Regions from separate parts of the Bacillus sp. KH172YL63 genome, predicted to be linked through region 1. Evidence: riboswitches for the same ligand, from Rfam matches in the RefSeq annotation. Region 1 holds a riboswitch; the other holds the start of a gene.
The links. A riboswitch is a leader RNA that binds a small molecule or an ion and turns the genes downstream of it on or off. The one in region 1 is predicted to bind S-adenosylmethionine.
Positions count from the first base shown of each region.

Region 2: another riboswitch for S-adenosylmethionine. It lies ahead of KH172YL63_RS18705 (homoserine dehydrogenase); the one in region 1 lies ahead of KH172YL63_RS19785 (methionine ABC transporter ATP-binding protein).

Region 1 is NZ_AP022842.1:3,894,617-3,898,069, forward strand. It holds gene KH172YL63_RS19780 (methionine ABC transporter permease) at 1-65, opposite strand, end outside; gene KH172YL63_RS19785 (methionine ABC transporter ATP-binding protein) at 55-1,068, opposite strand; SAM riboswitch class I at 1,139-1,243, opposite strand; gene KH172YL63_RS19790 (DUF2922 domain-containing protein) at 1,563-1,781, opposite strand; gene KH172YL63_RS19795 (DUF1659 domain-containing protein) at 1,817-2,035, opposite strand; gene KH172YL63_RS19800 (YhgE/Pip domain-containing protein) at 2,133-3,453, opposite strand, start outside.
Region 2 is NZ_AP022842.1:3,643,661-3,647,113, forward strand. It holds gene KH172YL63_RS18705 (homoserine dehydrogenase) at 1-1,133, opposite strand, end outside; SAM riboswitch class I at 1,249-1,359, opposite strand; gene KH172YL63_RS18710 (DUF2254 domain-containing protein) at 1,592-2,956, shown strand; gene aspA (aspartate ammonia-lyase) at 3,247-3,453, opposite strand, start outside.

The sequences.
Region 1 (3,453 bases):
TAAACCGTTTCAAAAAAGGCTTTATTCAATTCCGGCAGGATCGCAGTCAATGAATCAGGCAGCATCCCCGATCACCTCCAGGCTTTGTGTCTTTGCCGTAATATAGCGGATGGCCGCATCGATCTCACCCGGTGCACCGATCAGTTCCATGATAAAAATTCCAAGAGGGACGTCCTGTATGTATTCAATTTTCCCGTGAAGGATGTTCCCCTGGACTTTGTATCGCTGAAACACTTCAGACACGACGCTTTCTTCTGCAATCGAGCCTTTGAACTGGATCTTGATGATCTTTCCTTTTCGGGATTGAGCCAGGTGGGATGGCAATTCGAATTGAAGGATTGTCTCGATGAATTGCTTCGTCAATTCTTCCTTCGGTTGGGCGAACAAGTCATATACCGGACCTTCCTCCACGATTTTCCCGCTCTGCATGACCGCCATCCTGTCGCAAATCTCTTTCACCACTTCCATCTCATGTGTGATGAGTACAATCGTCAAGCCGAGCTCCCTGTTGATTTTTTTCAGCAGCTTTAAAATCGATTTCGTCGTATTCGGATCCAGTGCCGATGTCGCTTCATCGCACAGCAGGACCGACGGATTGTTGGCAAGCGCCCTTGCGATCCCTACCCTCTGCTTTTGACCGCCGCTGAGTTCGGCCGGGTAGGCATCCGCCTTATCCGAAAGACCGACCATCGCGAGGAGCTCGGTGACCCTCGGTTTGATATCTGCTTTAGAAACAGAGGCCGCTTTCAATGCAAACGCCAAATTGTCATAAACCGTCTTCGATTTGATCAAGTGAAAATGTTGAAAAATCATGCTCGTTTTCTGGCGGGCGAGCCGTAGCTGCTTCGATGAAAGCCGGGTGAAATCCTGGCCGTCGATGATGATCTCACCTGAGGTCGGGGTTTCCAGCAGATTCAGGCAGCGCAGGAGGGAACTCTTCCCTGCCCCGCTGTATCCGACGATCCCAAAGATCTCGCCTTTTTCAATGGTGACCGACACGTGATCAACGCCGACCACCGTCTGCTTCTTTGTTCTGTACGTTTTCACCAGATTCCGTATCTCGATCAATGTGCACACCCCTTTTTCGTTCATAAAAAAATGCCTCTTTCAACTGAAAGAAGCATCGCCTGTATATCCCGACTTATCTTTCAGAATGAATCATTCTGCAGGAATTGGCACCGTTCCATTTCTGGAGGTTGCCGGACGTCATAGGGCCTGATCCCTCGGTCACTCTTGATAATTGAAAGTATGTAATTTTCTAACTATTTATCTTATAGAGGATAATACTGGGTATTGGGAGGGAAGTCAATAGAGGATTTTTACGGCGGTATTTTGTAAGCGTTATCTTTATTGACGGGCTAGGATTGTGTTTTGAAAATAAAATTTTGTTTTTGAAAATAAGTGGGGGTTTTTTGAAAATATAATCTTAGTTTTGAAAATAAGTTGGTCCATTTTGAAAATATAATCCCAGTTTTGAAAATAAGCCCGCCCATTTTAAAGTAAACACCCCTCCCGACACCAAAAAAAGCGTCCCCCATCCTCCAGGGAACGCTCTCCTCACCTTACATCACCTCATAATCAGTCACATTACGCTCGACTACGCGGGCGCCTTCGACTCCGACGAATGCTCCGTTCGAGCTTCCGAATACGTTGGTGGCGATCAGGTTGTTCATTGCTGCTTTCACTGCAGCTGTATCGATCGGTTCAACCGGATCGTTGATCGTCAGCTTTGCCGGTTTGCCCGTTTCTGTTTTAAACTCAAGCTCCAATACTTTTGCCATGCTTCTCCCTCCTTTCCTTTAAGATTCATCATCGATTATTCGTTGATGTCGAAGTTCTGCAACTTTTCGACGTTGGATAATCCTTTTGAAGATAAGCTTGCGATCGATAATGCTGCGCTGTTCACTGCATCGGCCGTAGCCAGTGGGTTGATGTAGCTGTACGATTTGTACGCGAACTTCTGCTTGCCCTTTTCATCAAGCCCGTCCATGTATGAAAGTCGTATTCTCGTCGACTTCAGATCCGCTGTTGCCATGTGCCTCACCTCCTTTCACCCTTTATATAGGGGAAAAAGGAAGAGTCGGACACCCCGGCAATAAAAAAACTCGGAAGGGCGTCCCTCCGAGTTTCCTTTATGCTTCTAATTCACGATATTGCTTGCGGCGGATGACCCGGAATCTGAACGTCAGATAAAGGATCGTCCCGCTCGTCGCGATTAATAAGAATAGGAGCGTGTACGCGATATTGTGCCACATGAACGCATAATCTCCTGTCGAAATGATCGCTCTGAAAGCAGAAATCGTATATGTCATCGGTAAGAAGTTTGTAAAGTGCTGCAGCGGCTCCGGCACCAGTTCAATCGGATACGTTCCTGCACTGCTCGTCAGCTGAAGAATCAGGATCATGATGCCGAGGAAGCGCCCTGGATTATCAAGTGATGTGACCAGGAATTGAACGATGGATAAGAACGTCCAGCTCGCCAATATGCTCATCATGATAAAGAGCGGGATGCTCGTCACGTCCAATCCGAGGACGGCAAGCAGAATCGTATCTGCCAGCAGGGCCTGGAATAATCCTGCGAAGATCAGGACCCCGAACTTCCCGAAGAACCAGCCGATTCCGCTCATCGGTTTCACAGCCGGTTCCCGGAGTGGGAAGATGATTGAAATCACCAATGCCCCGACGAATAAACTAAGGGATAAGAAATACGGTGTAAATCCTGTCCCGTAGTTGGGTACATCATGGATCGGATGATCGGTCAGTGTGACAGGTTTTGCGAACATGTCGTAAATGTCATCATTGGCGTTTACATCATTCGCATCCCTGGCACCGTCTGCAAGCTCCGTTTCAAGCTCTGAAGAACCGTCGGACAGTTTTGAAAGACCGTCCGTCAATTCACCTGAGCCGCCAGAAAGCCTGCCAAGACCGGACGATAGATCAGTGGACCCCTGCTTCAATTGACCGAGACCGCTCATCAGCTCCTGAAATTTCGACGAGAACATTCCCAGGCCATCCGATAAATCAGTCGTGCCTTTTGAAAGCTCTCCAAGCCCTGAATAGAGCTGTCCCGATCCTGCATAAAGACCTCCGAGTCCGTTCACAAGCTGGCCGGACCCTGCCGACAGGCGGTTTGTACCGTCAGCAAGCTCCGAAGAACCGTTTGCAAGTTTCGTGGAGCCTTCTTCAAGTGCCCCTGTCCCTTCATCGAGCTTAGCGAGCCCGGTTGTAAGGGCGGACCCTCCAGCTTTCATGTCCTGCAGGCGTTCTTTTGCGCTTGAAAGGTTTTCTGCAAATGAGGTCAGACCCCCGACCAGTAGCTTTTGGCCATCGGCAAGTTCGTCTGCTCCTTTTGCAAGGGATTCCTGGCCTTTCGTGATTTTATCAAACCCGGTGGTCAGACTTTGTTGACCTTGATTGGCTTGTGTAGCAATATCTGATAGATCTTGAGCTTTT
Region 2 (3,453 bases), 250 kb from region 1:
TCTATGAACACATACAGGTGACTGCCGAGCTGGATGCGGTCTTTTAAGTTGAATCGGGAAAGTTTGCTTTGATGGTCCCACTGTTCAGGAAGTCTTAACACCCATTCAAGCACTTCCTGATCCCTTTGAATGTCGACGGGACCGACCATGCTGTCTGCAGCTGCGGTATACTTCCCTTCCATCAGGGAGAGAAAGTCCTCTACCATGGCACTGCCCGTCGGCCGCTTACCTGCTCCCGGCCCTGACAGGGTGATTCTCCCCACGAGGCTGCCCTGTAAAGATACTGCATTTTCTACATCTTCCACACCGTAGAAGGGATGGGTATCATGAACAAGGCGCGGAGCCACCTCTCCCCTGATGCGCCCCTCATCATCCCGTTCAAGCGTTCCCACATGTTTGAACCGGAGCCTGAAGGATTCTGCCGCCTGTAGCCACTCTGCTGTCAGATGTGAGATTCCTTTACGGGAGACTTCACCCACAACAGGCTGCCTGCCGAATGCCGTCTGACTTAAGATCAGAAGCTTATTAAGAGCATCCTGACCTTCAATGTCACTGGTTGGGTCTGCTTCAGCGTACCCCTTTTCCTGGGCCTGCTTCAGTGCTGATTCAAAGGAAATTCCCTTTTTCCTCATTTGGGAAAGAATGAAGTTGGAGGTTCCATTCAGGATCCCCTGAATCCGTTTGATTTCATTGACCTTCAATAATTGCCGGATGCTTCCGATGACCGGGACCCCTCCTGCCGTGGTCGCTTCAAATCCAACACTTACATCATGCTGTTCCGCTTTTGTTAAGAGCGCCGGACCATGTTTAGCAAACAGCGCCTTATTGGCGGTGATGATATGAATCCCCATCTCGATTGCCTGGGTCAAATACCCACGGCCGGGCTCTTCCCCTACGATTGCCTCGAAAATGACGTCAAGGTCCGGAATCGCCAGTATGTCTTCAAAATCCGTCGTGACCGGAATGGATGGCTCGATATTCCTTTGCTTTCCCCCATCCTTGACGAGGATTCCCTTTACCTTCACTTCTTTTCCAAGTACTTCCTTCAATCTTTCCTGATGGGTTTCAATGGCTTCCCACACACCTTGACCGACGGTTCCAAATCCCAGAATCGCCACGTTAATCTTTGACATCTGACTGCCTCCTTTAATCGATGATAGTCTCTGTAGAAGATTCCTGCGATGGAAAGAATGAAGGTATAAAGAAAAACCCTCTTCTTAAGAAGAGGGCTTGATGAGCATGCTCCTCCCCTTATCTTCCAGATTCCTAATGAACCTGTAGGAATTGGCACCTTTACAGATTGTTCCTGTAGGTTGCCGGGCTTCATCGGGCCTATCCCTCCGCCGCTCTTGATAAGAGATATAATGTTTGTTTCGGATCTCGATTTTGAATATGAATTGGATTATATAGTGGATTTCTCTCACCGTCAATACCATTTTCGGTATTTTCTAAAAATTATTACAGGCGTGCACCCTTGGACATACTGTAATAAGATGCTTCCTGATTCTATATTTTTCTTTCTCCAAAAGGTTTTAACTGTTCTTTGGAGGGAAATGGATTCATAATATCATTACCGGAAAGGATCACAATCATGCTTAAAAGACTGCTCCCATTATCTATGAAAAAATATATACTGATGTCAAAACGTCAGCGGAAGAGAGAAATCCGGCTGAATATCTGGTATATGCCCTTCTTTTATATTTGTCTTTCTCTATTATTTGTAGCACTGACGTTATTTTTCGACCTCCACCTGGAGATTTCCAGATTTACATGGAGCTTTCTTCATATGGATGCCCCCGTCACGCGGACACTGGTTAGTACGCTCATCGGGGCTGTCCTTACGCTCAGCGCCTTCACCCTGAATTCACTGCTCGTCGTACTGACCATGTTCAGCGGGCAATTCTCTCCAAGAATGCTGCTTGATTTCATTTCGGATAAACAAACCCAGCATGCACTCGGCATCTTCAACGGCAGCTTTGTATATGTCCTCTTGGTCTTTTTATTTATTGGAAATTCGGATAAAGAGATCTTCGTGGCTGCACCAGTTATGACGATCGGTCTTGCCTTCCTTTGTGCCGTAACGTTCATCTTTTTCATCAACCACGCCTCTACTTGGATGCAGGTTCACAATATCACGTTCAATATGAAGCAGGTATCAGAGGTGATGATCCATCAAACCCTGAAGAACGACCTGGAAGCACACCGGACGACGGAACGTGGAGACATCATGGAGGAAGAAAAGAAACATGCCCTCCACGTCACGTCAAAATGGTCTGGTTATATCCAACTTGTCGACTTTCAAGGCATGATCCTCCGTGCACAGGAGGAGAATCTTGTCATACAGCTCCATTATAAGGTGGGGGATTTCGTCTTGGCAGGAAATGAACTGTTGAGCATATGGGGACCTGATACAGAGGCGGTATCAACCGACGCTTATCTTGCATTTATCGAAATCGGCCATAAAGAAACCGAGATCCAGGACCTGCAGATGGGGATCCATAAACTTGCAGAAGTCGCAATCAAAGCATTGGGGAATGACGATCCTAAAACCGCATCCAACACAATCGATCAAATGGCTGACTTGATGCGTACAGTGGAAGACCAATTATCGTTCACCCCTTATTTGATCGATGAAGAGGACAGGGTCCGGGTTATCCTTCAGTCAGAAGCTTTCGACTATTACCTGTATCGGGGGTTCGGCTATATCCGTCATTATGCGAAAGATAATCACTTGATTATTACGGAAATTGTCCGGGCACTGGCGTTGATCGCAGAAACCATCCCAAAGTCCAAGCACAGGGATCTGTGGGAATTCGCCTGCAATACGATCGATCACATTGAAAGGGAAGTCATCTATGAGCTGGATAAAACCTTCCTCCTTCAAGAACTCCATAAACTGGCCCGGCTCACCAGACATCTTGAAGCTTATCAAGAGGTTGAAAAGAAATTCTATTAAAGAATCGGCAGTAATATGACAAGGAAATCCCGAAATCGTCAACCATCATCGAATGTGTTAAATTACTTTTATGAAGGAAGGTTCCCTTGGTGGAATCCGTCCTTATTTAAGGGAGGGAGTAATAACCCTTCACGAAGAGGACTTTAATTAGGATGTCTGTATAAAGAGATGGAGCACCGTTTTTCAAGTAAAAAAATCCGAACGTTCAATCGAAATTCTTTGTAGAAAATCGACTGCGTTCGGATTTTTTAGTTTGAACTCATATATTATAGGCCATCGTGTCCACTCACTTAAGAACGATCAAACAGCGCCTTCCCTGCAATTCCCGGGTTTGTCATTTCATACGGATTGAGGATCAAATCAAGCTCTTCTTCCGTCAGGACATCGTAATCAAGGCAGAGTTCTCTCACCGATTTCCCTTTCAGGATCGCTTCCCTGGCGATTCTTGAAACCACTTCATATCCTAAGTGGGGATTGACTGCTGTGATGATGCCCAC